Regions from separate parts of the Staphylococcus delphini genome, predicted to be linked through region 1. Evidence: predicted binding sites of a transcription regulator. Region 1 holds the regulator's gene; each other region holds the start of a gene.
What was found. Region 1 encodes LexA, which represses DNA repair genes until DNA is damaged. Its sites were predicted from a motif close to CGAACATATGTTCG; they were not measured.
Positions count from the first base shown of each region.

Region 2: the regulator LexA is predicted to act here: its motif matches at 8,747-8,760, upstream of EL101_RS12680 (YolD-like family protein).
Region 3: the regulator LexA is predicted to act here: its motif matches at 2,844-2,857, upstream of EL101_RS09710 (YolD-like family protein).

Region 1 is NZ_LR134263.1:1,654,579-1,665,525, forward strand. Features, by position in the region: gene EL101_RS07850 (CcdC family protein) at 118-588, opposite strand; gene EL101_RS07855 (YneF family protein) at 838-1,065, opposite strand; gene tkt (transketolase) at 1,223-3,208, opposite strand; gene EL101_RS07865 (DUF896 domain-containing protein) at 3,313-3,549, opposite strand; gene sosA (DNA damage-induced cell division inhibitor SosA) at 3,820-4,053, opposite strand; gene lexA (transcriptional repressor LexA) at 4,198-4,821, shown strand; gene EL101_RS07880 (CAP domain-containing protein) at 5,034-6,023, opposite strand; gene guaC (GMP reductase) at 6,057-7,034, opposite strand; gene rpsN (30S ribosomal protein S14) at 7,115-7,384, opposite strand; gene rpmG (50S ribosomal protein L33) at 7,556-7,705, shown strand; gene EL101_RS07900 (amino acid permease) at 8,059-9,510, shown strand; gene EL101_RS07905 (hypothetical protein) at 9,684-9,998, shown strand; gene EL101_RS07910 (Cof-type HAD-IIB family hydrolase) at 10,153-10,947, opposite strand, start outside.
Region 2 is NZ_LR134263.1:2,702,427-2,711,875, reverse strand. Features, by position in the region: gene EL101_RS12740 (MFS transporter) at 1-262, opposite strand, end outside; gene EL101_RS12735 (hypothetical protein) at 424-843, shown strand; gene EL101_RS12730 (hypothetical protein) at 960-1,166, shown strand; gene EL101_RS12725 (DMT family transporter) at 1,224-2,108, shown strand; gene EL101_RS12720 (hypothetical protein) at 2,167-2,739, opposite strand; gene EL101_RS12715 (LPXTG cell wall anchor domain-containing protein) at 2,994-5,087, shown strand; gene EL101_RS12710 (hypothetical protein) at 5,336-6,064, shown strand; gene EL101_RS12705 (VOC family protein) at 6,202-6,588, shown strand; gene EL101_RS12700 (hypothetical protein) at 6,726-7,103, shown strand; gene EL101_RS12695 (hypothetical protein) at 7,122-7,784, shown strand; gene EL101_RS12690 (hypothetical protein) at 7,798-8,046, shown strand; gene EL101_RS12685 (hypothetical protein) at 8,261-8,452, shown strand; gene EL101_RS12680 (YolD-like family protein) at 8,471-8,722, opposite strand; gene EL101_RS12675 (recombinase family protein) at 9,191-9,449, shown strand, end outside.
Region 3 is NZ_LR134263.1:2,067,047-2,077,993, forward strand. Features, by position in the region: gene EL101_RS09690 (1,4-dihydroxy-2-naphthoate polyprenyltransferase) at 1-481, shown strand, start outside; gene EL101_RS09695 (ABC transporter permease) at 795-1,559, opposite strand; gene EL101_RS09700 (ABC transporter ATP-binding protein) at 1,556-2,206, opposite strand; gene EL101_RS09705 (GNAT family N-acetyltransferase) at 2,199-2,774, opposite strand; gene EL101_RS09710 (YolD-like family protein) at 2,913-3,323, shown strand; gene EL101_RS09715 (CPBP family glutamic-type intramembrane protease) at 3,496-4,098, opposite strand; gene EL101_RS09720 (YkvS family protein) at 4,105-4,290, opposite strand; gene EL101_RS09725 (lipoate--protein ligase) at 4,478-5,470, shown strand; gene EL101_RS09730 (IDEAL domain-containing protein) at 5,692-5,910, opposite strand; gene EL101_RS09735 (competence protein ComK) at 6,147-6,764, shown strand; tRNA gene EL101_RS09740 (tRNA-Asn) at 6,977-7,051, shown strand; tRNA gene EL101_RS09745 (tRNA-Ser) at 7,053-7,141, shown strand; gene EL101_RS09755 (N-6 DNA methylase) at 8,088-9,680, opposite strand; gene EL101_RS09760 (type I restriction enzyme HsdR N-terminal domain-containing protein) at 9,677-10,321, opposite strand; gene EL101_RS13700 (SH3 domain-containing protein) at 10,473-10,947, opposite strand, start outside.

The sequences.
Region 1 (10,947 bases):
TAGCATGCTACGGTTCATTTCAAGTGACGACCGACGATTTTTATTATCATTTTGCACTTGCTTTCAACTATAGAAAAAGACCTCGCAGCACGCTCACTGCAAAGGTCAATAACATACTCATGATGCGACAATTTGATTTTTGATTTTTTTATATCGATAAAGCATCGCAAGTCGCCAAGGTACAAGCATACTAAACGCGAGCAAGAAGAACATCCCCGCTAATTCCCCAGGGTCTACAGAATTACCTAAAAAGACTTTCAGTACTGTACGAATCAGTAATAACGTGACCAGTACAAATGGGAATGCTTTAGATTTTTTTAAATAAATTTGGCTACCTTTGACTTCAAAATGCGAGGTCATGATGAGTACACTTGAAAAAACAACCCCTAACACGACGGATTCAATGATTTCAAACCCAGTTAATCTAAAATAAGGGACGACATACATCAGTGCGCCCGTAGCCATAAAGAAAGGAGGCAAAATAATTTTCTTTGTATTTACTGGATATTTTTGCGCCTTCATTCTAATGACAATGACACCTGCACCCATTACAAACGCAATGAGTATGGATAGAACTAAATATGTCAACGCTGCTCCTCCTAACATCATCCAAAGATACCAATAAGTATATCATATGACACCCCAAATGAGTAATAGTCTATACTTGTCGTTTTGAATGGAAAACGAATATATTCAGCAGTTTTCCAAACTAAAAAGTATAATTGAACGGTTGAATCCAAAACTTCTGTTTCAGATACATTCAAAAAAGAAAATAGCAAGGATGTGCGCGTTTCTAATTCCAGCACAAATCCTTGCTATCGTTAACGTTAAAGAACATTACATTTTTTTATCCATGTTTTTGTTCATCATTGTCATCATTTGATTAATTTTCTTTTGAGATGGTTTTTGTCCCATCTGCATCATCATCATGCGTAACATTTCTTCATTGATTGGTGGGTTTTTCTTTAAATAATCCATCATATATTTACGTGCTAAGAAAAAGCCCCCAACTAATCCACCGATAAGTGCAATAACAATTAATAAAATTGCTAACCATGTAGCCATAGTTTCACCCACTTTCTTTATCCTTTTGCATTTTACTAAAATTATGTATGCTTTTCAAGATATGGAAGACAAATTTATACCAAATCCAAAAAGAAAAGCCGAGCTCAAAATCGACTGATCGAGCTCGACGCTATATTTGACACTATTTTAGAGGAAATTATAATTTTTCAATTTCTGCTAAAACATTTTCTTTAGTGAAGCCGTATTTCTCAACAACTAAGTCGCCAGGCGCACTTGCACCGTAACGGTCGATACCTACGACAACACCGTTCATACCAACATATTTATGCCAACCTAATGAAGCTGCCATTTCAACAGCCGCACGTTTTTCAACATGTGGTAATAAAATTTCATCTTGGTATGCTTTTGATTGATTTTCAAATGCGTTCCAGTTTGGCATTGAAACGACACGTACACCTTTACCTTGTTCTTCAAGCGCTTTAGCAACGTCTACTGTTAAGCTTACTTCTGAACCAGATGCTAATAAAACATATTCTGGAGCTTTTTCAGTTTCGAATACAACGTAAGCACCTTTTCTTACGCCTTCTTCAACTGTAGATTCTTCCACATCTAATACAGGTAAACCTTGACGAGTTAATACTAATGCAGTTGGTGTGTCGTTTGATTCAACAGCGACTTTCCATGCAACACGTGTTTCGTTACCATCAGCTGGACGAATAACGTTTAAGTTAGGAATCGCTCTTAAACCAGCCAATTGTTCGATTGGTTCGTGAGTTGGACCATCTTCACCTACAGCAATTGAGTCATGTGTGAATACGAATGTTGAACGCAAGCCCATAATCGCTGCTAAACGTAATGCTGGTTTTAAATAGTCACTGAATACGAAGAATGTCGCACCATATGGGTGTAAACCACCGTGTGCAGCCATACCGTTAACCGCTGCAGCCATTGCGAATTCACGTACACCGAACCATACGTTTTTACCAATGCCATTTTCAGCAGAGAAGTCAGTTTCGTTTTTAACATTTGATTTGTTTGATGAAGCTAAGTCAGCTGAACCACCGAATAATGTTGGTACTGCTTTACTTAAGGCTTGAATCACATCACCAGAGTCTGCACGAGAAGCACCTTTGTGACCAAGTTCAAATTTAGGAAGTTCATTTTCATAGCCTTCAGGTAATTTACCTGCCATAGCATCTTCGAACTCTTTGTATAATTCAGGGTATTTCTCAGCGTATTGTTCCACTTTTTCTTTCCATGCTTTTTCGTTTTCATCCGCACGTTGAATCATTGTCGAATTGAAAATGTCATAAACTTCATCTTCAACATGGAAGTGTTTAGATGGATCAAGGTTATAGCTTTCGAATGTTAAGTTACGTTCTTCTTCACCAAGTGGCGCACCATGTGACGCGTTACTGTTAGATTTGTTAGGTGAACCGTAACCAATGATTGTTTTCACTTCAATGATTGTTGGGCCAGCTTGACCTTTAGCCTCATCAATCGCTTTATCAATCGCTTCAATGTCGTTACCGTCTTTTACAAGAATGTGGTTCCAACCATAAGCTTCAAAACGTTTTTTAATATCTTCAGAGAATGCTTTTGAAGCTTCCCCATCTAGAGAAATATCGTTTGAATCATAAAGTGTAATCAATTTGTCTAATTTTAAGTGCCCTGCAAGTGAAGCTGCTTCATGTGAAATACCTTCCATTAAGTCACCGTCAGATGCCAATACATAAGTGTAGTGATCAACAACGTCGATATCTTTGTTGAATTTAGCAGCTAAATGTTTTTCAGCCATTGCCATACCAACTGACATTGCAAAACCTTGTCCAAGTGGTCCAGTCGTAATTTCTACGCCTTGTGTATGGTGATATTCTGGGTGTCCTGGTGTTTTAGAATCCCATTGTCTAAACTGTTTTAACTCATCAAGTTCAAGTGAACCAGACACATGTAATAAACTATAAAGTAATGCTGATCCGTGACCTGCTGATAAAATAAAGCGATCTCTGTTGAAATATTCATGTGAATTTGGATTAAAGTTTAAATGGCGTGTCCATAAAGTATATGCCATTGGTGCTGCCCCCATTGGTAAACCAGGGTGACCTGAATTCGCTTTCTCAATAGCATCAATACTTAATCCACGTATTGTATTTATAGCTAAGCTATCATTTCGTTGACTCATTTGAAAATCCTTCCTTTCTCATTCCATATCATAATTACATTATAACCGAAACAGTGTCCGAAGCCTAATAAATGGCACCGCGTTATCCATTTTATTCAAAAATACTAACTACGCAATTGATTTTGCTTTTGAACTTCTTTTAATTTTTCAGGCGTTACATCGTTGCCATCTGGATCTATCACTTTTGTGTTTTCGATTTGGCTTTTAAAACTGCTTCTAAATACTTCTAGATACTCACTTCTTAATTGAGATTGTTCTTTTGCTTCCGTTTCAGTAAGGCCTTCACTTTTTTTCTTATTTGCGAGTTCATTAATTCGATTTAACTTTTCTTTACTAAGCATATGAGCTCTCCTCCGTGATTTTCTTTACAAAAATATAACAGAAAAATGTTATAAAACCAAACGCTTGAACTCGGTACGAAAGTAAGCGCTGTCATTGTTTGAGCGTTATTCAGAACTAATACTTTTTTCTCATATAGTATTTCATTTCCTCCACTAAAAAGACCCTTTCGTATTTTTAAAGAATTTACACATATTAAAGAAGAAACTAGAAAAAGACCATAGAGAAGATAACCTGAACCTTTTTCTCTCTATGGTCTTTGTGTGGCTTATTTAATGACTCAGCGTCACGGCTACAACGGACTGTTCGTTGGTATGATTGCGCTGCTGTTCGTATTTTTGATGTTGTTCTGTTTGTGTCGTTTTAAGTTGATGATCTGTCATTTCGTACGTTTGTTCTGTTTTGCTTGCATCAGTGGCGAGTAAAAAGAATGATAAAAATAAAATTAAAGAAATGATAAACACTGATAAGAACAAGTAAACCTCTGAACTTTTAATGTGAAGCATCTTCGTCACTCCTCGAACGTTTGTTTGTATTAATAATCTAACAGAACGAATGTTCTATGTCAACACCAAAACGAACAAACGTTTGTTAATGTTCGTGTGGTATGTTATAATATCAACAAATAGTACTGAGAAGGAGTGTGGAAAATGAGAGAATTAACAAAAAGACAAAGTGAAATATTTGAATTTATTAAACATGTCGTGCAATCAAAAGGATATCCACCAAGTGTTCGTGAAATTGGTGAGGCTGTGGGGTTAGCTTCAAGTTCGACTGTACATGGGCATTTGTCAAGATTAGAAGAAAAAGGTTATATTCGACGAGACCCTACGAAACCGCGCGCTATAGAGATTGTGAATGAATTGATGGGCGAACCTGTGAATATGGAAGAAACAATCTATGTGCCTGTCATCGGTAAAGTTACAGCAGGAACACCTATTTCTGCTATTGAAAATGTTGAAGAGTATTATCCGTTACCTGAACATTTTACATCGACACATAACGGCCAGATTTTTATCCTTAACGTTGTGGGAGATAGTATGATTGAAGCTGGTATTCTAGACGGAGATAAAGTCATTGTAAGAAGTCAATCGATTGCTGAAAATGGTGACATCATTGTTGCAATGACTGAGGAAGATGAGGCTACTGTAAAACGTTTCTACAAAGAAAAAAATCGTTATCGTTTACAACCAGAAAATAGTAGTTTAGAACCTATTTATCTAGAACAAGTTACAGTATTAGGTAAAGTCATTGGCTTGTTTAGAGAAATGTAATCTTGCGTAAACCACTCCTTCAAAAAACGGACCTTACAACTGATATGTAAGGTCCGCTCTTTCTAATTTTTATTCAGAATTTTTTTCACTTGTATTAAAATATCATCTGTTGTTTTCTTTTTATTCACAGTATTTTGCTTTGAATGGTTCTGCTTTGATGTCATTTAAATCACTTCCATGATTGCTATTCCCCAAAATTACCATTCAAAACATTATCCTATATAATTTTCAGTCCAATACGGCTGGCGTTTCTCATTAAAGTCAACACCTATACCGATTGTTTTGACATTTTCATTCAAAATATTTTTACGATGGCCACTTGAATTCATTAAGCCATGATGCGCAAAAATCGCACTCGTTTGACCATATGCCAAGTTTTCTGCCGCTGTCTGATATTGATGGCCGTCTTTTTCCATACGATCAAATGGTGATTCACCTTTAAGATTTGTATGGTCAAAATATTGATTTTCAGCCATGTCAGTACTATGTTTACGCGCAGTGCCAGCTAATTTGTTCGAATAGCTCAGGGGTTGCAAGCCTTTTTGAACTCTCTCAGCATTTAATAAATAATAATCTTCTTTCTCAAAACTTTCTTGTAAATATTTTGATGGGGCTGCATATTGACTGTTCAATCTATTTTCCATTTGATGACTGATTTGCATCAATCCTGTTAATTGATTATTTTCATGTTGATCATAAAAGGCAGTCGTATAAATTCCGTCTTTATCAAATATATCGTATTCATCGTTATCATTTTCATAAATGGTGCGACCTTTTTGAATCCCTTTAATTGGTTGGCCAAGTTCTTTACGTACCGCTTTTTGAGCCGTTCCGTATTTGACACCACTTTTCGATGTAATCATATTTTGATTTGTATATAAACCATGCACCTTATTGTCAATATAGCTGACCATCACAAAGTTGCTAAAATCTTGATGATAAACTTCCCATTTTGTTCCGTATTCATTACCAATTTCTGACTCAGGTTGACCTAACTTTTGTTCGACTTCTTCGCGACTCATATTCATTTGTATATTTCTAATTGCAAATTTTTGTTCATTCGGTTTTTTGAGTGTTGTTTCGTTCGTTTTACCTTCTACAAGTTGATCGATTTGTTGGGTAATCGGTGTCGCAATTTTAGAAAATGTTTCAATCGGCTGAATGGGTACGAGTAATAAGAGAATAATTCCGACACCAATCATTGAAAGAAATTTTTTGATAATGAACAGCTCCTTTTAGTCACGGTCTCCGTTAAATATAGAATTGCGTACAATAACATAATCTACTTTTCTCAATGCATCAACATCTTTGCCGCCCGCATATGAAATCGAGCTTTGCAAATCTTCCTGCATCTCTACAAGTGTATCTTGCAGTGAGCCTTTATGCTCTACAAACATCTTTTTGCCTTCAACATTTTTACGTTCGCCTTTTTGATATTCTGATGCACTACCAAAGTACTCTTTGTATTTTTTACCTTCTATTTCAACTGTTTCCCCCGGTGATTCCTCGTGAGCCGCAAAGAGGGAGCCAATCATGACCATCGATGCACCAAAGCGCACTGATTTTGCAATATCGCCATGTGTACGAATACCACCGTCTGCAATAATAGGTTTACGGGCAGCTTTACTACAATGATTGACTGCAGCTAATTGCCATCCACCTGTCCCAAATCCAGTTTTAATTTTTGTAATACAAACACGCCCCGGACCAATGCCGACTTTCGTTGCATCAGCGCCCGCGTTTTCAAGTTCTCTGACGCCTTCTGGTGTACCGACGTTACCTGCAATGACAAACGCTTTAGGTAAATGTTCCTTAATATATTGAATCATGTCAATCACTTGATCTGAATGCCCATGCGCAATATCAATTGTAATATATTCTGGTGTAAGATTCTCAGCTTTCAATGCATCAATAAATTCAAATTCACCAGGTTTCACACCTACAGAAATTGAAGCATATAACCCTTTACTTTGCATCTTTTTAACAAATGGTAAACGCGCTGCTTCATCAAATCGGTGCATAATATAGAAGTAATCATTTTGCGCAAACCATTCAGCCAAAGGTTCATTCATCACTGTTTGCATATTGGCTGGCACAACTGGTAATTTAAAACGTTTCGGTCCAAATTGAACTGATGTATCGATTTCTGAACGACTTTTTACAATACTTTTATTCGGGATGAGTTGGATATCTTCATAGTCAAAAATTCTCATAAAAAAAGCCCCTTTATCTTTTTATTCCTTTGATAATATACTATCTTTAAGGAACAAAGTAAAATAAAGAGGAAATCGCTTTACCAACTTGATTTTTTAACGCCAGGAATTTGACCTTTATGTGCATGTTCTCTAAATGCAATACGAGACATTTCAAATTTACGTAACACACCACGAGGTCGACCTGTCACTTTACATCTGCGTGTTAAACGTGTTGGCGAAGAATCTCTTGGTAATTTTCTTAATGCTTCATAGTCACCTTTTGCTTTTAATTCTCTACGTAATTCAGCATATTTTGCGACTAATGCTTCTCTTTTTTGCTCTTTGACAATTTTCGACTTTTTAGCCATATATATGAACACTCCTTACAAATCGTAATCATTACGTTTTACATATTAGCACATGTCTCTTCTTCTTGGCAAGACTTTAATTGATGAAAATAAAAAAGAGTTGGCAAAACGCCTGGCTCGTGCTAAAATAATAAATCGTAATAGTTTCAATTTGAAAAGGAGGGACTAGTCATGCGCGTAAATGTAACATTAGCATGTACTGAATGTGGTGACCGTAACTACATCACAACTAAAAACAAACGAACTAATCCTGAGCGTATTGAAATGATGAAGTATTGCCCAAGATTAAACAAACACACTCTACACAGAGAAACAAAATAATCATAGTGAACGATCACTGTCATTGATTGTGCGACGCTTATCACGCAAGTGCATCAATGCGTTAGCGAGCGCGTCACCTTGCTTATAATTAAAATACGACATAAGTCAAATGATTTCGAACATCATTTGACTTTTTTATTTGCCTTATCATCTTACAACTTTTCTACATATTGACCACAAAACTGCTTACACACTTTGTATCACGACGAATTTCTCCACCGTATTTTCTATTTTTCACACCCTATAATATTTCACAAAATATTTTATCGCTTTAAAGTCACAAATTTTTATTGAAACTCATCTCCTTAACAAGTAAAATATATAGAAAGCTAATTGTTGAGGAGAAGATATGTATGGAAGAAAAAAAATTAAGTAGAGGCCTCCAATCAAGGCATATTACAATGATTGCCATTGGAGGCGCGATTGGTACAGGGCTCTTTGTCGCAACTGGCGGCGTAATCGCTCAAGCTGGTCCAGGTGGTGCGATACTCGCCTATCTAGTCATCGGGGTGATGTTATACTTTTTAATGTCATCGATAGGAGAAATGGCCACTTTTTACCCTGTGTCTGGGGCATTTAGCAGTTATGCCAATCGTTTTGTAGACCCATCTTTAGGTTTTACGATGGGCTGGTTATACTGGACAATTTGGTCGCTAGTCACAAGTGTTGATATTATCGTTGCATCGAGTGTCATTAACTATTGGGATGCATTTCATTTCTTCTCACCGCTTGTATGGAGTTTAATCTTTATAGTCTTATTATTTTTAGTGAACATCTTTACCGTTAAAGCGTTTGGTGAAGCTGAATTTTGGCTTTCTTTAATTAAAGTGGTCACAATCATTATTTTCATCGTCTTAGGCATTTTAATGATTTTCGGTATTTTAGGAGGCCATTATTACGGTTTCGAGCACTTTACAACGGGTGAAGCCCCATTTGTTGGTGGTGTTTCAGGATTCTTAAGCGTCTTATTAATCGCAGGATTTTCCGTTGGTGGAACTGAGGTCGTTGCAGTAACAGCAGGTGAATCAGATAATCCAAAAACGTCTATGCCACGTGCGATCAAGCAAGTTTTCTGGCGTATTTTATTATTCTATGTATTGTCAATCGCGGTGATTTCTGCCATTTTATCCTATGCAGATCCAACATTACTCAATCAAAGTGGTTCAATCGCTCAAAGTCCATTTACGATTGTTTTTGATAGAGTCGGTATTGCTTTTGCAGCTTCTGTCATCAACGCAGTAATTTTAACATCATTACTTTCAGCTGCAAATTCAGGTGTTTTTACAACAAGTCGTATGTTGTTCTCATTAAGTCAAGACGGACAAGCACCGAAATTTTTAGGTCACATTCATTCACGTTCACAATTGCCATTACGCGCTTTATACACAACATTTATTTTCATTGCAGCCGTCACGATTTATGCAAACTTTAATCCACAAAGTGTCATGGGCTTACTCAATATTATTGGTGCCCTCGTAACATTTGTTTGGGCTTCAAGTATTATTGCTCAAATCAGATTACGACGTGCGATTAAAAAGCAAAATAAAGATATCAATCAATTGTTACCTTATCAGGCGCCGTTTTACCCTGTTGGACCTATTATCGTTATCGCAACGTTGTTATTCTTAATTTTCGGTAGTTCAGCTGAAGCATTTGTTCATTTTGATTTAGCGAAATTAGCACAAAACTTTTTACCTATTTTCATTTTATTACTCGTCTATATCATTCATAAGTTGATTCACAAAACACGCATCATTCCACTTGAAGAAATTGATTTAAGTGAACATGAATCTTATCGAGAGTAGACTCAAATCAAGGAGCCTTCCGTGTAGGGCTCTTTTTTTCGTCTTCCTTACTTCCATCACAATAACACCGTGTTTGAAAGTATGAATTTCAATAAAAAACTTGTCTATTCCATTTCCTACATATTGTGATTTCATGTATAATTAAATTAATAAATTGTAAAGGTGGGCACGTGATGATAGGACAAACAAACCTTTTCGATGATGTTTTAAAAACTGAAGAACGCTTTGTCATTGTGGTACAAGTTTTAGAAGAGAAAAACGGGAAGTTGTTGAAACGGACGTTAAGAGAGTATAGTAGTTTAACGCACGAACAAATGGAAAGTTTATTTCAACACTTAAAAGAGTTGTATTTGGAGACCGATTTTGAAGCGTCTCAATCGGCATTTGCCATCACCGTGTACACAAATTTAGATTATGCTGCAGATCAAGTGTATGCGCATATTAAACGTCATCGTGGCAAACATGAATGGACGCATACCGCGAAATAGTGAATCTTTTGAAGCGCTCTGTTAAGGAGTGCTTCATTTTTTACTGCCCAACATAATTAAATGACCCTTTCACCTACACGGCATTAGCGCAAACGAAAAGCAAGGTCGACATCGCTCATTGTTCAGCGAACCTCCCCCGCTTTCATAGCTTGGTTTATGACAATATTTGATCTAATGCGTACGGAATACCATCTTTATCGTGACTTTTTGTGACCATATCCGCATAAGATTTCACTTCATCTGACGCATTGTCCATCGCAACGGCTTTTCCGACCACTTTAAACATTTCAATATCATTTGCACTGTCACCGAATGCGACCATTTGATTCACATCTAAATCTAAACGTTCAGCTAATTTTTGAATCGCTTCTCCTTTAGAGACACCTTTACTCATAAATTCAAGGAAAAATGGCTTGCTCGTTGTCATATCAACCTCGTTATCAAATTCGCCATTCATATTTTTAATCAATTCTGCAATATGATCTTCATAGTCGACACCCATCACTTTAGGCACAGCGTCTTGAATATAGTCTTTAATATCGTCCACTTTTTTCATAGGCAGTCCTGTCAACTCTGATTCGATATTCATATATTCATGTTCGCCTTCATAAATAATCGTATCGTCATGGTAAGTTAATACGAAAAGTTCATGTTCACGGCAAAAGTCTACAATTTTATCGAATTCTGCTTTTTCAATGACTATTTTCGAAACGACTTTTTCACTAGAAAGTTCAATCGTTTGAGCCCCATTGTAACTCATAATATAACTTCCAAATTCATCCATCTTTAAAGCCTTTGCAGTCGGTAACATCCCCGCTGTTGGACGACCTGAGGCGAGTGCGATTTTTACGCCATTTTTTTGAAGTAATAATAAATATGCTGTTGTTTTATCAGAGACACGGTTTTCGGACGTCATTAGCGTGTCATCCATGTCCATAACGACTAAATC
Region 2 (9,449 bases), 1.0 Mb from region 1:
TCAATAAGAGCATTGTGCCCATTATACTTTGATAGAGCAATACAGCTTTCTTTTTAGGGAATGTTTCGATAAGATGTCCGCCTACTATGGACACTGGAAAGTTTGCGACGACGAGTAGTGTCAAAAAGATCCCCGCAAATTTTGGATTCGCTAAGTCGCTTAAATATAATGCAATAAATGGTAAAAATGCCATTGTAATGAATTCTTGAAAAAAGTTACTGATCAGTCGTACGCGTAACGTAATACTTATTTTATGCCACATTGTTTTTTCTCCCATATTTCCGGTAATACGTTTATTGTAGCGTGTATTCGAATGGTTTTCAAAAAAGCCTGACAATTTGTAGTGCTTGGCGCGATCAAATGATACAATAGACCAAACTTAAAATTCAGAAAATAATGATAACAACGAAAGAAGGAATGACATTGAATACATATGAAATTACTTTAAAGGATAATGCTTATAAATATAACAATGTTGCAATGACGTTTAATTTGGATTCGGTAATAGATGAAAAAGGTGACAAAATTTTCAACTTCAAAGTGACGAGCACGTTTGACAACCAAAGTGTTTCAACGGACTTAGCGCTATTTGAGAGTGACATGCAGCAGTTACAGCAATTTGAATTAAAAACGGGTATGACTGACATTAACTTTTTGGAACCCGATCTCTATTTGTCTGTGATTCATCTTGAAGGCGATGAAATCATACTTTACGTCCACTATGATTCGGGTATGTTGTACTCTAATACAGGTACAGATTCGGGTGTAGCGGTTAAATTGAATGTCACTCAACATGCTTTTCTGTCATTTATTGATGAATTGACAGACCTGATTAAAGAGTGAAGGAGCCAATTAAATTGTAAGTTGACTTAGCAGAAAAATATTGAGTTCAATCAATTTGATTTTTTACACAAGTATGTTTAATATAATAACAAATTAAACTTAATAGGGGATGTAAAATGGCGTATTATAAAAATGATTATGAAATGTTTGCAAGAGAATTTAATGAAAAACTTATTGCTTCTGCTAAGTCTTATTTTAAATACGATAATAAGGATGAATATAATGGTTCCTTATTTGTTACTGAAAAAGCATTTATCTTTGCTGCTCAAAAGAAAGCATTTATATATAGAATTCCACTAGGCGATCTTAACATTAAGTTTTAAAGCTATAAAAGCGAAGTTACCTCTTGAAATTGATTAAACAAATATAGGAGTGGGACGATGAACGCTGCGATGTATATTTTTTGTATGCTGATTTGGGGCCTTAATTTTATAGCGGTTAAAATACAAGGGGAAAGTGTAAGTTTAGAAGTGGCACTCCTCTATCGCTCTATGATTGCGTTAGTTTTATTTAGTGTGTTGTTATGGGTGTTACGTCAACGTATTGCATTAAATAATGTAAATTGGTTAACAGTGATAGGCTTCGGTCTTTGCAATTTTACTGTGAGTTATTTGTTGCTCTATTACGGGACGTTTTATAGTACAGCAGCCATTGTGACGCTCATTTTCTCAATGAAGTCTATTTTGACGCCTGTTCTCATCAGCATTGTATTTAAAAAGGCTATTGCTCCTAAAATTTATATCGGAGGTTTTTTAGGGATTCTCAGCGTCATGGTGATTTTGTATCCTGATTTGAATCATTTGTCTAGCCAGTTCATTACGGGCATTGTGATGGCAATCTTTGGAACCATCATCACTTCTGTAGGGGATGTCTTGTCGTTGTTCAATAGTAACAGAGGGACGCACCCGGTTCTTGCAAATACGTTTGGTATGGCGGGAGCTGTTCTATTCTTACTGTTTTATACGTTAATCCAAGGTCAACATTATACTGTTCCTACAGACGTGAATTTTTGGATAGGTCTCCTCTATTTATCAGTTTTAGCTTCTTTTCTTGCGTGGCTGTTTTATTTGAAATTAATTCAAAATATCGGGGCTTCGGAAAGTAGTTACATGGTGGCGATGTTTCCAGCTATTGGGGGCATCGCGAGTGTATTATTGGGTGAATCCCAATTGAGTATGAGTTTAGTTTTAGGCATTGTTTTAGCTTGTTTCGGTGCTTATTTGGCATTAAGGAAAAAAGATGTATCAAACGCTTACCAACATTAAACATATTAAAAACCATTGTCGCGCATCTAAGACAATGGTTTTTAACATACGTCTCTACTTACAATGATAGAAAGGGGTTTGCTTTGAGAAAGGCTTCGGGTGAACTTTTGTTTAACCATTGATCGACTAATGCACCTTCGACGTGACAAATGAAGCGACCGTCGACCATTAAATATTCGCCGTCTTCGGAACCATGACCGAGTATCGCGACGTCTTGATGTGCTTGCTTAAAGTGATTGCGCAAAAAGGATTTCATCTCATTGAATGCGGTAATGTAATCGTGCGCCTCTTCGTTTGGAATGCTGTAAGAACCGACTTTCGTTTGACCAGGGACAAGGCCAGTTGTATCGGAAAGGACCGCTACTGGATTGTAGACCGCGATAATGTCTCCTTCATTGGCAGAAAATGAATAGCGACTTAAAATAAAGTGACTGTTTTGCCAATGCACTTCTTGATAATCAGGTAAATCCTCATATTCTAAATAATACGTTTCGAACTGTATACCTTCTATTGTTTCTGTATGTAACTTCATGCTGTCGACGGCCTCTAACCATGATTTGACTTCTTCTTCCGTTTTGAAAATACCTACGACTTGCCGTGTGTCATATTGTTGTAATTCTAATAAATACATCACGCATCGCCTACTTTCGTTAAGTTGTTTTATAGGTTGATTGTACCTGTTCAAAACGATGTATTCAAAGCGAAATGTGTTGGGATGATTTGAGTCGTACGTCGCTGCAATGTGCCTTGAATTATTATGCTTAAAAACCTATAAACTGAGAAGTGAATAAATTTAATGCTTAGTTAATATTCAGTTAATATCATTTGCCCATTTAATGTATTAAATTTAATAAGTATTGAATATTATTGTAGGTGAGGTTAAGGATGTTAAAAGAAAATTATAAATTAAGAAAATTAAAAGTGGGTTTGGTTTCAACGGCTGCTGCGATGATTTTTGTCATTTCAAATGGGACGGCAGAAGCATCTGAAAATACAGAGACAGAAGTGAAAACGGAAGAACAAAGTGTTGCATCAGAAGAAAAAGAAGGCGTATCAGAATCTGTTGCACTTCAACAAGCGCAGGCCATTCAACTTGATGAAGTACGTCCAGGAGATACACAAGTTTCCGGCTATACGCAGCCGAACAAAGCGATTTCAATCAAAATTGACAATAAAGATATCGTCTCATTAGATGAAGATTACGAGGAAGTCGTGTCAGATGACGAAGGTAAATTTACATACGACTTAAAAGGGCGCAAAATTGTTTACAATCAAAAAGTGGATGTTGAAGCAACGGCCCCATTAAACTTAGAAGAATTAGATGAAGAAGTACTAGAAAGTGACGAGTCGGACAATCTGGATGTATTGGGAGAATTGGAAGATGAAGAAAGTATCGAAACTTCTGTAACAACACCGCGCTACGAAAATGCCTATACAGTTCCAGAAAAACGCTTGGAACCTATGGCAGATCAACACCAAGTTTGGATAGAACCTGTATTAGAAGGTTCAGGCGTGATTAAAGGTCACACTTCAGTCAACGGTAAAGTGGCATTAGCGATTAACAATCAACATGTCAACTTGGGCGATAAACCAGAGCAACTCGAATCCTTAAATGATGTCCAATGGCAAGAGCGTTATGAGGGGATTTGGCGTCAAATTAATGATAAAGGCTTTTTTGAATTTGATTTGAATCGTCTTTACAATAAATCGTATTCACTTCACGCTGACGATGTCGTGACGCTAACATTTAAATCGGATGATGCTAATGATGCGCTAGGACCAGTAGTGTTTAATGTACGTACAGAACCTTTTGAACGTGTAGCGGACGCGCAAACAGTTTATCAACTGAGCGAGCATCCAGCGATTGAAAAGTTAGCTGATGTTGCACAAGGCATCGAGGTACAACCTATATTAGGGGATGTATTGTATTCTGAAACACGCGGTGATCATAAAGTCATTGTAGAGGGTACGAAAAAGGTTGAAGGCCGTACGCAATATGGCAATGCAATCATTCAAATTGACTCTAATCTTGGCGAACATCGCAGTTTCCCAACATTACAAGCAGATGCGTCAGGTCATTTTACATTTGATTTGAAAGAAGCAGGGACACAATTGTTAAACGGAGAAGTATTAACGTTTAAAGTTTTAGACCCACAGACGAGCCAAGTGTTAGCTGAAACAACAATGGGCATTCACCCAGCGGACAAAAAGGGACGTGCATCGGAAAAATCCTTTTTGTATGGACCACTTACAGATGCTGAGAAAGCAAAATTAAGAGAAGAAATTTTACGCCCAATGGTTTTTGATGCTACAGACGATTTAGACCCAGATGCAGAATGGGCTGATGACATGGAAGAAGTAGATCCAGATGCAGCACCTACTGTAGAAAAAGCTGATGAAAATGTAGCGGCAGCATCAACTGATGAAATGGCGGACGTCACTGCAGAAACTAAGGAAAATGGTGAAGTAGATGCCAATACCGCATCGACTGCAACACCAATTGATGAGGCGGATAAAGAAATGCAAACGTCTGAAACGGACAAGGAAGCGGCATCATCTGAAAATGATACGACTTCTCCAATAACAGATGTGACATTGCCAAGTCCTGTAGAGCCATCAAACAACAATGAAGTGATGAATACAACAGCTATCGAAAACATGGGCGACAAAGCAGATATGGTCCGTTTCCAAAACAGACTGCCGTTACTGCAAATGATGCAAAGCCAAGGGACAAAAGACACGCCAACATTGATGCTTCAATGGAATGGGACAACAGAACGTATGACGGATGTCACTCAAGCGATGTCACAAGAAACAGTAGCGAAATCTACGGCGGTGAAAGTATCAAAAAAGTCTTTTACAGCAAAACAAGAAGCGTTACCCCATACAGGTTCTACTACGAAAGTTTCGTTATGGTCCATATTGATGCTTGCTTCGGGCGCAGCGTTGTTAGGGTATAAACGTCGTCGTCAGTCTTAAAACAGGTCTATCTCAAAAAGGATAGAAAGCAATCGGCGTGATGACAAAACGAGCCAAGTTGTTGATATCACGTCACAGTTAGAAATTTATATAGAAGAGAGAATGAATGAGAGCGATTCGTTCTCTCTTTTTTTATGTAAATGAATAAAAAAATATGCGGCTCATACTTCAGTCCTATTGTATATCTAAATTTATTTGATATATTTATAAGTAGATAGTACCAAATATACGCCAGTGAGGTGTTGAACATGATAAGAATAGCTTTTACACTTTTTGCCTTATTGCTTTTGTTAGCTGGATGCGGTGACAAAGACTCTAAAAAAGAAGAGCAAGCATCGACTCAAAACAACAAGACAGAAAAAACAGCAGATCAGAAAGACAACCCATCAGAAAAAGAACAGAAAGAAAAAGCAACAGCAGAAAAAGAAAAACAGTCGGAGCAAGCAGCAGATACAGAAAACAACAATGAGATGAACAGTCAGCAGCAGACACAACAGCAAGGCAATCAGGCACAAACTCAAAATAGTGGAAATCAAGCTACTGTCAACACTCAACAATCTCCAGCACACCAAAATGCGGACGATACGTCTAAAATTGCATTGGCATTTTTCGGCAATGATATCGATCATTACAGTTTAACGCAGTCTGAAATTATGAAAGGTGTGTACGAATATCAAGGTCCAGGTATGACATCGACAAGACAGGTCAACCAATTAACGTTGAAACGTATGCCAGCGATACCTAATGCACCACAAGGGATGAAGTTTTACACTGTTATGCCGGCTAAAGGAAACTTTGCGACAATTATCGGTGTGAATGACAATAAAGTATTCGTCGGTGGTACGCAAGGTGCACTCGTGGATTATCAAAAACTATTAACAACGGGTAAAGAGATGAATGCACAAAGTTTATATCAAGCGCATAAAAATGACCCGGCGTTGACAACGATTACGAATAAAATTCAAATTACAAACTAATAATGTATCATGGCGTGTCTCAGGAAGGATACGCCATTTTTGATGAGTGAGGCGCGTGTATTGAGGGAATATGTTAAATGCGTCGATACCTATGAACAAGCGAAATGATCATAACGATACAAAGAGAGGGAAAAACATTGAAAATTATTGCGACGAGTTTATTTGTGAATGACCAAGAGAAAGCAAAGCAGTTTTATACAACGCAATTAGGCTTTGAATTAAAACATGACATTGATTTAGGTGGGGCACGTTGGTTGACGGTAGTGGAACGTGACTCAGACAATCCTGTTGAAGTTGTGCTCGAGCCGAATCAAAATCCGATTGCGCAAGATTACCAAACACGTCTATTTGAGAGTGGTATTCCGGCGACGATGTTCGGGGTAGATGATCTTGAAGCGACCTATCAAGATTTAACCGCGAAAGGGATTAAGTTTACAAAAGCGCCGATGACTATGGGAGATGTAAAACTAGCCATCTTTGACGATACATGTGGCAACTTGATCCAAATCATTGAACAAGTATAAATAGAAAAGATTTAAAAGCAGATCGCTATTATTGCTTTTTATATAATAGGAAAGGTATAGACGAACAAAAAACTTTTATTTGTGGTTACCATATAGCAAAAGATTTGTTGAGACTTACAGGACAAGAAGAATTACCATTGTTTAATCCATTAAAGGCTGTAGCAAGAAAGAGCAATAATCAAAATAAGAAAGATAATATAAATAAAGTCTCTAGGCAATGGAATGATGTGGCACGTCAATTGAGTGATGCGATTAATTTATTTATTGCATATTGGGATCAGCCTATTTATGGTGTTTTAGCAGCAATACAGTTTGAAATCAATGCTAAATACTATAAACGACCGAAAGACTCTAAAATAAAGTCTGTAAATACATGCTTATATCGGATAATTAATGAAAAGACTTTAAAAGATATAGAACAAGAACTCTCTAAAGAAAATGATATTAAAAATTATGATTTTAGCCTTCTTAATGAGATTTTAAAAAGAAATAACATTAAATCGAGTTTTGGTTAGACACATGAGGTGTAAATATTGAGGAAGAAAGTTTATATAGAAAACCGATACTTGAATTATTTGATATTCAGTGATAATGAAGAAAGTAAGAGTGCAAAGCAGCTATTTGAGAGTATTGGTAATTGGATATTTTCAAATAGCAATCAACAAGAAGCTAAGTTTTTAATAACAGAGATGATATGTGAAATATTTGAGTTGCAGTTTAAAGTAGATTTTAAGTATAGAAGTGAAATAATAGAAGTAATTAAAAGTAAATCTGAGTATATTCATGTAAAAGAGAAAATGAAGAAAGACATAATCAGGGCATACACCGAAACACAACAATTTTTGAAAGATAATCGAAATAATAATGATTTTATTATCTTATATAGGAGCCTAAATCGAAATGAATTAGAGCTGTTTAAGTCAGGTAATCAAAAAGTTACTAGTAATATATTGAATTCTTTTTCTACAGATCCCAACTATCATAGAAGAGAACTACAAGTTTCAGTTAAAGTACCAATTAAGAATGTATTATTTTATGATAACCTATGCCCAATGAGTCGTTCTACAAACTTGGGGTTGTTTGTAGAACGTGAAGCTATAGTTATATGTGAAGATAGCGAATTTTTAATAGATGAAGTTATTAGCGAAGATATTAATATAAGGAAATGTAGAGATATAGAAGAGAATTATAATTAAAGGAGTAATGTAAATGCATGATTTTGAAGATATTATGTTTGTTGCCGAAGATATTTACAGCTATTTTAGTAAATTATCTAGAGAAAATGCTAGAAATGCATCTGAACAATGGGATATTTCTGAAGCACATTCTCAATCTGGTACATTAGCGTTGTGCTTAGAAAATATTTCTAAAAATATCGAAGATTATTCAGCGGAGGAGTTGAGTAAAATGATTTATTCTATTTCCAAAGCCCAAAGAGAAATATTTAAATTAATATGATTTATAATGATACATAGCAAGTGCAATGTATAAGGTATATATAACTTGTTTTACAAAAACCGCTAATGACGGTATAATTAAATTAACGATGAAACAATGTGCATAGGATAGCAAAACCCCCACAGCCGACCAAAGCTTTGTGGGGGTTTTTGTTTGTAATCATTTAATCTTATCATAGATATAGTTTGCAACTATACCTGTAATAATAGGACATATGATACAAGAAACGATGAACATACAAATGTACATAAGGATAGCACACCTCCTTTCCGCACAGGAAGTGCAGTACAATTATAATATAACAATAGAAGAAATGCGTATTAAATATGAAAAATTTAACATTATAGAAGTTTATGAAAAGGCAAAAAATGACAAGAAAGACGTATTGAAAAAAGATGAAGATTAAAAATAGATAAAAAGACCTTCAAAAATCAATATTAACGATGTGATTTAAAGGTATCTTTATCTCATTATTATCATGACCTTTAGTAATAGCAATGTAGTTTTCTAAGGTGTTTATTCGATCGATAAGTCCCTCTATATTTTGGATATAACCATTGTGCCAATAACTTAAAATACAAAAAATGTTCTTGTGCATAATGTATGTAATTTTATCATTTAAAATACTAAGCTGATCTTCAGAGAAAACAGGCATATCAGGATTTATTACTTTCATATAAAAACACCTCACAGCAATATTAGAACATATGTTCGCTTATTGTAAAGCGATATTACAGTAAAAAGAAGTGATAGACAGTGAAAAGAATTTATATTGAAAATATAGATGAATATATTACGATAGACGACCTGGATTTTGAAAAAGTCAGTCAATTAAAATGGCATATTGTTTATACACATCATGTGTTGAGCTGTAGAGCATTTAAAGATTGTTTTTGATTAAAGTATGTTAACAAAAAAACCTCTTTTGACTGTCTAAAAAACGACTTGTTTTTGAGACGAATTTATATCGACTTTAATTATTTTCAGTTAGACCCTGGATTATGCAAAATATCTAGGGTTATTTTCTCTCTATATTCTCAAAACTTGTATCTTTATCTATGTGTTATAATTGTCAAATAACGTGAATTTTGAGATAATACGTAGAGCTCTCATTTGCATCGAAAAATTATTAAGGAGGTAATCTATGGCAAACGTTGGTTACGCTCGTGTTTCTACACAAGATCAAAAACTAGACAGTCAGATTGATGCTTTAAAAGAGTATGGGTGCACTAAAATATTCAGCGAAAAAGTGAGCGGCAGAAAATTTAAAAGAACAGAACTTGATACATGCCTCGAATATTTGAGAGAAGGGGATACACTAGTTATATATAAGTTAGATCGATTGGGAAGAACCACTAAACAATTAATAGAACTTTCTCAGTGGTTTGAAGATAATCATATTG
Region 3 (10,947 bases), 410 kb from region 1:
GTTTGGCGAATTATTCTCAGGTGTTTTCATGGGTATGATTATTATCGTGATCGCTTTTTACATCCAAACAGGCAACCTTCAAAATTATGCTTTTTGGATTAGTATTCCTATTGTCATTACGATTGGGCTCATCAACATGTCAAACAACATTCGTGACCGAGTTAAAGACAGTCAAAGTGGTAGACGCACTTTACCTATTTTATTAGGAAAGCGTGGTTCGCTTATCTTTTTAGCAACATTTTACGCGATTGCCTACCTGTTTGTCATTTACACTGCACTATTCAAAGATGGCGGTTCACTGTTCTATTTGCTCGTGTTACTGAGTTTCCCACTACCAGTGAAAGTGTATCGTCGCTTCCAAAAGAATGATACACCGCAATCAATGATGCCTGCAATGGCGGCTTCAGGTAAAACGAATACATTATTCGGTCTACTTTACGCATTGGGTATTTACATTAGTGCACTGCTTGGTGGCGTATAAGTTAAAATACTCGATAGAATCGTGGTCTTAGAATAACAAAGGCTTCGATTCTTTTTTTACATTTTTATATATCGTACCACACTATTCGCTTATAAACGAAAATGTATTTACGAAATTTTAATATATCTCTACTTTACCATTTTTCTCACTCGTGTCATCCCCTATTTTCATACGTAAGGTTAAAGAAATGCCACGCTTTTGATATTTTCACGCACTTTATAAAATCGAGAAGCTTTTCTGAGTGTCCCGCATACTGCACCATAACGGTATGCATGTATCTGTTAAACGTCATACCTCAAATGATCGACTTCAGCTAATTCTGAGACGCTTGTACTAATTGATGGCGCGCATTGAAAAATTGTCGATAGGTTAAATACGTCGCAACCAATGCTGAAATAATCGTCGCTGTAGTATGAATAAATACGACCATTAACTGAAACTTAATCGCTTGTATCGGTGGCACACCTGCAATAATCATGCCCGTCATCATACCCGGAATCGACACAAGGCCATATGTCTTGACAGAATCAATCGTCGGCACAATCGCGACTTTGACACTTTCCCTAATCGCTTCTTTTGCTGCCATAGCTGGACTTGCACCTAAAGAAAGTTTAGCTTCAATGACCGTTGTCTCTTTCGTAAAAATACGATCTAAATTTTGATAACTTAAATTAATCGCAATCATGCCATTACTGCCCACCATGCCTGCAACTGGAATAATTTCATTCGGTTTAAAGTCAATAGCGCCCGTTAAAAGCACACCACCTAAAGATAGAGTTGCGCCTGTGAGTATCCCTGCTAAAGAAATCCAAAATGCATGACGCACCACTTCTGGTTTTCGCTTTTGTGTATTGGCAGCCGCGTTAACCATAATGACTAAAATGAGTAACAGTACAATCCATGTCGTTTCTAATTTAAAAACAAATTCCAGTAAATAACCAATGATCACTAATTGAATCACTGCACGTATCGCTGCAATAATTAAATCTTTAGCAATATGTAATCGCTCTTTAAACGAAACTAAAATGGGAATGAGTAGCAATAATGATGTCAGTAATAGCGAAGTCGTACTCATCATGACAAACGCGCCTCCCTCGTTAACATACCATCACGAATTTCCATTTTGCGGTGAAATTGGCGTTGACTTTGTGCATCATTGTGCGTAATCCACAAAACGGACATGCCCTCTTGAACTAAATCAAACACCAATTTTTCAATTTGACGACTGCTCTTGTCATCTAACGCACTCGTCGCTTCATCTAGCATCAGTATATCTGGCGTAAACATGAGCTGGCGTGCAATCGTAATCCGTTGCTTTTCACCCCCGGACATATGTTGCACCTTGTCCGAAAGTTTATATTTTTTTAAACCTACTTTTTCTAACAGCTTTTTTGCTTTAGACTTATTAAACGAAACTTGACGCACCTTTGCTGGAAAAGCTAAATTATCTTGAATCGTCTCACCAAACAATTCCACACTTTGCGGCAAATAACTGATATGCTGTCTCAATATTTCCGGTGAATAGTGTGCATAAGGTTGTCCTTTAAATTCAATATTTCCACTAGTTGGGCTCATTAAATCTGCAATTAACCTCAACAGCGTACTTTTACCACTTCCAGACGGTCCGACAACAGCCACCGCTTCACCTTTGTCGATATGACAACTGATATTGTGTAAAATTTTGCGTTCACCGCTTTCGTAGCTGACATTTGTTAACTCAAGCATAGGCGTTTCCCTCATTTTGATAAATCATATAGCGGTATTCATGCCCATAAAGTACTTTTTTCATTTTTTCTTGGAATCCTAACTTACGATACAGTTGATAGGCACGTTCATTCTGCTCATCACAGTTCAAGCTCCATGTCGCTTCTGGATTCGATTGGAGCCTTGCTTGAATCAATTTTGTTGCAATGCCTCGACCACGAAACTCAGGGAAAGTGGCAATCGTTTCAATATAGACATCTCCACACTCTGCCTCTAATACAGGTAATGGCGTGCCTGTTTCTAATTGAATATTTTCAGCTAAAGTTAAATTTTGCCAAGCCTGTTCGTATGTCGTTTCGTATTGGCTCGGATACGCAATCAAGATGCCTGCCACTTGTCCTGCAACTTCATAAATATCTACGTGTTCAATATGATTGCGATAATGAACTTCTGTTGCGCTTTTAACAAGTGCTGCTATCACGGTTTCTTTCTCATAACGACGCACAATTTCAAGTTCCATATCTTGCCAAACGATGTATGTTAACTCTGCAATCGCACGCGCATCTTGGGGTGTTGCTTTTCTAATCATATTTGAGTCACCTCACTCTTTACATTTTAGCCTATTTATCCGACGTTTAAAAATACTCCAATATTTATACAAACAAACGTTCTAAAAATACTTCACAAAACGGAACAAATGTTCTATAATTGAGTTGAGGTGATTTCCATGCATGATCGTACGCTCCCTACAGCATACCAATCCGAAACAGACTATCGAAAAATTCCAAGACAATATCTTAACACTCGAATTCCTAGAGGGCGCGGCATTGTGAAATGGGCCCCTTTCGCAACATTGCCCGAACAGTTTGAAGCAATTAAACAATTCGAAGCCAATCAACTTAAAATCGACCGGCCTGACTTAAGTGAAGATCAAATCAACGAACTGAACCAAATGCTGCATTTAAAAATATCGCACAACGCTTTTAGTAAAATTTACTATTGGCGTGCTGGACATATCCATACCATTCAAGGCTATATCGCGAGTATCGATACATTGACGAACGAATTGGTGCTTACGAACGAACGCCGCACTGATCGATTAGTCATCGGGTTGAACGAATTGTATGCGATTGAATAGTATCGCGCATGCAATCTCATCGCGTGATGGACTTGATTTTATCCTATACCCTGATTTGAAAAAAGATGCAACCGTTTGATTCAAAAAGATGACTTGGATAACTTTTTATCACATTAAAAAACATAAAAACACAGCAAACATTGCACGAATGACAACATTTACTGTGTAAAGTTTAACCATGAAAAATCAATAAAATGACGACCGCTACAATTTGAGCGACTGTTGTGGTGATAATTCGACGTGTGTACATATAACTAAAACCGAGCAACAATTGGCAAACAAAAATGAATGTCACAATCCACCATTGATCTAAATAGATGAAAAATGAACCTGAAGCTAAAGCTCCGACTAATATAGAGAGCCACGGTTTTGAAGTCATACGCACGATTTCTTTTTGTAAAATGGTACGCATATATAATTCATGACATGGCATAACAAATAAGAGCGTCACTAAAATTTGCCATTTAAAATAAACACCTGTTCGTGATAATTGTTTAATCAACGAAGCATACGTCAGTTCTGAAGTGATCCATGAGAAAATGACTTGTATCAGTACAAGCCCAACGCCAGTCGCTAACCCTATCGCAATGGAAGTTAATAGTCGTTTGGAGGCAAAATCTCTTTGATAAAAAACATAACTAATGCCTGCGATTAACATAATTCCTGTATAGAGTTGCCAATATACACCATGCTCACCCCACAACAACATTAAAATAATGTGGAAAGCAATAAAGCTCAGTATAAACCAAAGTAGCGGTTTGTTGATCTTTTTCATATACGTTTATCCTTTTTGTTCAATAATTTCATATCTCTTATGATTAATCACTGTTTTTTCAGGCAAATCTAATTCGCTGAAATTTTCCATGATTGTTAAATCAACAATGACAGAGTTATCATTGATTTTTTCAACTTTTCCTCGTATCCCATCATAGAATTCTACGATGTCTCCTACTTCTGCAATTGTCATCTTTCTGTCCCCCTTAGAAATTTACTAGCATATATTGTACTAAAATTTACATTTTAAATAAACAATTTACGTCAATTGTCAGAAATTATTTACATTCAGTGTCTTTTTAAGATAAATGATTGGAAAAATCGAATTAAATCATGCATAACATAAGTAAGGGCATATTTTGGGAAAGGAGTGTTTCTGAGTGAAATTTATTAGTAATCAAAACCATACTGATCCAACATTAAACTTAGCGATGGAAGAGTACGTATTAAAAACCGTACCTATGGATGACGACGATAGTTATTTTCTATTTTACATTAACCGACCGTCCATCATTGTGGGCAAAAATCAAAATACGATTGAAGAAGTGCATCAACCTTACATCGAAACACATGCGATTGATGTCGTACGCCGTATTTCTGGGGGTGGCACAGTGTATCATGATTTCGGTAATTTAAATTTCAGCTTTATTACTAAAGATGATGGCGATAGTTTTCATAACTTCAAAAAATTCACGCAGCCGATTGTTGAAGTCCTCAACGATTTAGGTGTAAAGGCTGAACTCACAGGCCGTAACGATATTCAAGTGGGTCAAGCTAAAATTTCGGGCAATGCGATGGTCAAAGTAAAAGACCGTATGTTTAGTCATGGGACACTTATGTTGAACAGCGATTTAGATGAAGTGCAAAATGCATTGCGTGTCAATCCTGCAAAAATTCAATCTAAAGGCGTCAAATCTGTCCGTAAACGTGTCGCTAACATTCAAGAATTTTTAGATGAACCGCTCGATATTGAGACATTCAAAGCCATTATACTCAAAAAATTGTTCGGTGAAGCAGAAGTCGAATCTTATATTTTGACAGAGGAAGACTGGAAAAATATTGAAAAGTTAAGCAACGAAAAATATCGTGCGTGGGACTGGAATTACGGTAAAAATCCAAAATATAACTTTGAGCGTGAGCATAAATTTGAAAAAGGTTTTGTTCAAATTAAACTTGATGTCAAAAAAGGTCGTATTGCGCATGCTAAAATTTTCGGAGACTTTTTCGGTGAAGGTGATGTGACCGAACTTGAAAATGCACTGACAGACGTTTTACACCAAAGAGCAGCCATTCAAGAAGCGCTGAAAGATTATGATCTTTATCATTACTTTGGTGACATTCCTCGTGATGGTCTCATCGACATGATGGTTTAATACACGTAAACGACACTGTCATTAATCATATTGTATATTAACTTCGTCTGATTCCGAGGCAAATGTAGTATATTTTACTTTTGCTTAAAGTGTAAATATCACCTCATTAGTTAATTTCTGAATATAAGAGGGTTAAAAATTTAACATAATGACGTAAAAACAGGACTACCCCATACATGACGGATAGTCCTGTTTAATTTGAAGACGTGGATACAATTTGACTACTCACCGTTGACTGCCTCCAACTCTAAATATTCATCAGTATACTTTAGAAATGCTTGTTCATTTTTATTGACCAATGCTTCATCAATTAAATACTGCAATTTCTGCTTTCTTTGGTTCTTCAATGCATGTGCAATCACAAGTTCAACGCCCAGCTGATTAATCGTACGGACCGGGTCAGCAACCATTTGTTTCTTTACATCAGTTTGATTTTTCATGTTGAGTCACTCCTTTGTGTTAAATGCATAGTATTAAGTTATTAAATAGTATAACGAAACATGGCGCAAAACGCAACGAATTTTCTGAATTTTTAAAGTAATTAAGTCAAATTTTTATCTGATTTTTGTAATATTATCCATATATTTACAAAACGACGTTGACTTAATTCAGAATATTCATATAATGAGAATTAGACAGAGAGACCCGACACCTTAAGAGATAGGAGGGTTCTATTATGGACCAAAAATCCAACATCATGTATGCAATTAGTAAAGGAGATATGTTTTTGAGACCAGTAGATGGTCCTGATGGTGCGCTCACGAGTACGGAAATCTATAGATATGATGGTGATCATTTTATTATTCACGATCGTGCCCAACGTATTATTGAGCGCAGTTGTAGACATTATGGTGAATCGTACTCTGGAAGAAAAGCACAAGCTAAACGTATCGCCAATATCTCTAACAAGACACCAATATTGCTCACTCCCATTTATCAAACCTACTTTTTCCCCACTCACTCGGATAGGGTTCCTGAAAATAGTTGGCTGAACATGCATTACGTAGTCAAACTTAAACCATTAAAAGGCGCCCGTTGTAAAGTCACTTTTGCCAATGATTTAACTGTCACGCTGCCTATTTCGCATCATAGTATTAAACATCAATTTTTGAATTGTGTTTATTTCGCTTATTTAGTAGGAAGGTCTAATCAAGTACAAACACATAATCCTGAAAAACCTATTGATTACGACCAGCAACCTTTTAATATTTTTGAAGCACTATCGCAATATGCTTTATTAGAAAATGCAAAGAGAGAATTAGAAGAAAAGAAGAAAAAAGCGACTTACTTGTAGCTATGTTATTTTGAATTCTTGTATTGAATGAATCATGATGGTATGACTTGAGAGAAAACGCAACATGTTTCATCTAGACTATTTCTTTAACAAAGTGTAAAGTTAGCGGAATTTATATACGCATAGTGTAAATGTTCCGTTAACTTTTTTGTTATTAACCCTTGATTTCTCCAATGATGTTGATATAATAATATTTGTGATTGAAAAGTTATTCCACAGTAGCTCAGTGGTAGAGCTATCGGCTGTTAACCGATCGGTCGTAGGTTCGAGTCCTACCTGTGGAGCCATGGAAACGTACTCAAGTTGGCTGAAGAGGCGCCCCTGCTAAGGGTGTAGGTCGCGAAAGCGGCGCGAGGGTTCGAATCCCTCCGTTTCCGCTAGATAGGAAACAATGGCTAATATTTGTTTCCTTAAAATCACCAAGAACGCTGTTATGACGGCGTTCTTTTTATTTTCACTTAATATCCCTTATTATCCGTTTTGAAATAAAGTGGTCAAAATTTGGTCAAATAAGGGGATTTTTCATTTTTTTGACCTCTCGTTGACCAAATGTTGACCAAATGTTGACCAAATGTTGACCAAATGTTGACCAAACTAACTTCTCGACAGCCAATAAAAACCGCCCCACCTATTGCAGGCGGGGCGGTTTTTATTCGTTTTCTCGTTCGAGTTGTTTTTGGTATTCGTATAAACGTATTACAGTTTTAAACTTAGATTCTAATAGTTTAGTTTTACCGTTTTTAATATCCTGAATTGTTTGGTATGGTAGCTTGGTTTCTTTAGAAATCTTATAACTTGTTTGATTCTTAAGAAGTACGTTAACTTTTGCCAATATTTCTTTTTCCATATTTTAAACGAACCGAGTCGATACTTAATTACTTAGCATATACACAACGCCAAAGACACACAACAAAATTATTACTACATTAAAGACTATCGAAATAATATCTTTCTGTTTGTTTGTCATTTTCATCACCTCATTATATAATGAAGCCGAGGGGGGATTAACCCCCGACTATCATTTTGATTATTGCGATAAGGCTTGTAAGGATAACCATTACATTTCTCACAATTTCTGTAATGTCCTTATAAAGCCTTATCTTTTTTTCTTTGAGAGTTTCCTCTCTATCGACTCGGTTCATTTTTTCACCCCTTTCCTAATTTCTATATTAATTATATCACGAATTTCGTGATAATACAACCCTTTTCACTAACTTTTTTAAATTTTACTCATAAAAAATACCACACCGATGGGGTGTGGTGGGGAAATGGCAACCGTCGCAACAGTTGTCCTCAAGTACACTACGCAGATGTGGGTTATTTTTAAATATTTAAATTAAACCCACTTTCCAGATTCTCTATCTGCTCTAATAAAGATTCAATCTTTAAAGTTATCTTTCTATGTTCTTCTATCTCATGCTGTCCTAATTTTGGGACTTTTATTTTTCCTAAATCTTCTATCTTCAAAGTCGGTCTAGCGCCACCTTTAGTATAGTGCTCTATTACTTGTAAATAGGGCTTTGTCTTTAATAGACTCACTAAATAATTATGATCTAGATTTTTCAATTTAAATATTTCATAAATCGGGCTGACAACCATTATGTCATAGTTTAAAGTTACACTACCAATGCTACCCACATTAATTCTGTGTGGATTATAAATTATATCTCCTTTTTTTACTATTGTGTGATTCATGTAGTCTTCATAATCCTCGGTTAGTTCTTTTAAAAAAGTTCCATTTTGAGATATAGTCAGTATTGCTATTTGTTTTATATCGTCTAAGTCTTTCAATTTTTTCTTAGGCAAAGCGATAATCTCGTTGGATAAACTTACATTGTTATTCTTTATCTCTTTAGGTACATCTTCAAAATAATCAAATGGTAGGAATGAAAAATTATCATTTAAATCACCTTTGTAATAATAGTTATTGGGGAGGTCATTACACTTTTCTTCTATATTATTTTTTAGGTTTGTTAAATCGGAAGCTTTTTTCAATGGCCTTCTTCTTGCTCCTAATTCAAATCCATCATTATCTATTACTTTGAAATATATCCCTTCAGGTTTGTTATTGTGACGCTTTTTAACAATTATCACCGAAGTTTTGGTAGGGGTGTATGGATTAAACACCCCTCTAGGTAAGGAAATTATTGTAATTTCATCAGAATTAAAATAGATATGTTCACGTAGTAATTTAATTATACCTTCCTCATATAAAAAAGTTTCTGGCACAACAACCGCCATTCTTCCTCCGTCTTTTAATGCGTCCCACATATGTTTTACACACACTGCGTCAGCGTTATCTGTATCTAATTTATATAAAGCACCATAATCAGTTTTTTGGGAATAAGGGATATTTGACAAAACAATATCGTACTTATTTTTCTTTGGGTTTTCAAGAGTATCCTGCTGATATATATTTGTACTTCCATCCCCAAACAAAATCATGTTCATTTTAGCTATCCTAGCAGTAGAACTTATTTCACTACCATATAAACTCTTACTTTTAATAAACTTTCTAATATCTGGATTAGACATGTCTGATTTTAATGTTAAATATTTAAAAGCTTCAATTAAAAATCCTCCAGTTCCACAAAAAGGATCATAAATTTTCTCGCCATACTTAGGATCCAGAACACCTATTATTGATTGTATTATATGTCTCGGTGTATAATACTCTCCTAAATCTTTGTTACCATTAGTTAAATTTTTTAAGAAATATTCAAAAGCGTCTCCCTTAATATCAGAATTAGCTTTAGAAAGATTAATAGGATCTAATAATTCGATTATTTTTCTTAAAATACTATCCTTTTTAATAGTAAATTGGTTTTCAAAAATAGCACCATATCTTTTTATCAATCTAGGCCTTACAATATCATTGAAAAAATCCACTAAGTTATTGTCGTCTTGTTTTTTCAATTCTTCCCAACTGTATTTTTACCTATATGCATCGCAGTATTTCCTGTATATTCTCCTAAATTACTATCCTCACTTAATAATTTTAAGAATAATAAGTCTGATATAGCTGAAAACCTCTCATGACCAGTTCTTAATCCTTCTTTCCTCAATAAATCATTAATTTTCTTAAAAATGTTTAATATTTCTGCTTTATTTAACTTTTCACTTATAGGTTTACTAATTAAATCGTCACCCTCTTGTATAAAGCGTAACAATAAACTTTCATCAACAAATCTTTGTAAGGGCATATTGTCAATTTTCAAAACATTATTTGATATCACATCAAACCCTAAGATATTAGTATCATTTGTAACAAATGCTAAAGGAGCCTTTATACATCTTGCATATTCTATAGCTTGACTAGAAGCTTTTTCAATATCTTCACCTATTTTTTTGGCTTCTACAACGGCTAGTGGGTTATCTGTATTTGATTCATATATTATATAATCTGCTCTTTTTCTTCCTAACCTCTTCTTTTGTTCTTCGGTTTTAGGTTGTTCTTTAAAAACATTGCAGAGTTCATTAGTTTCGTCTATTATATAATTCAAATTTATTAATGTTTGGTCGAAATTACTTCTAGTATTGGCTTCTAACGGTCTCATCACAAATCTCCTAATCTAAAATATGATTAATTATACCATATCTAGTTAAAAATATAGTTTTTTGTAAGATTTTCCTTTGTTTTATACAAAAAAACAGGGCAGTCGTAATGACCGCCCTTTCATGTCGTGGATATACATAGTATATCATACTTTACTTAATTGTTCCCCACAACGGACCTACTTTACCAGTCTTAGCGTCCCATGTTCGCACTGGCATATACACTGTTTCTCCCTCGAACGTTTTCCACGATACCCAAACGTGACCATCAAATTTTTGAACTTCATCATATTTAATCGTTTGACCTTTTCTTAATATTCCTGCTTGAGGGTGACCAGTCCAAGGACCGTTGTAGCGAGTGATGATTCCCTCGCTTGCTGTCACTGTGAACGAGGCATGTTCTGCTTTATACCAAATCCCGTCTTTATTCTGTTTCCAATCTGTCGCCTTAACAACTTGTTTTGCTTCTTGCTTTTTAACTAGTTGTTTAACGTCAGATTGTTTGATAGTTTCCGATTTGCTAACTTCTAACTTTCCACCGTCATAATAGTGTTTGATACGTTTAATAAAATAATCTTTCATTTTATTAATATTTGTAGTTGTGTATGGCGCACCTTTGCCGACGTGC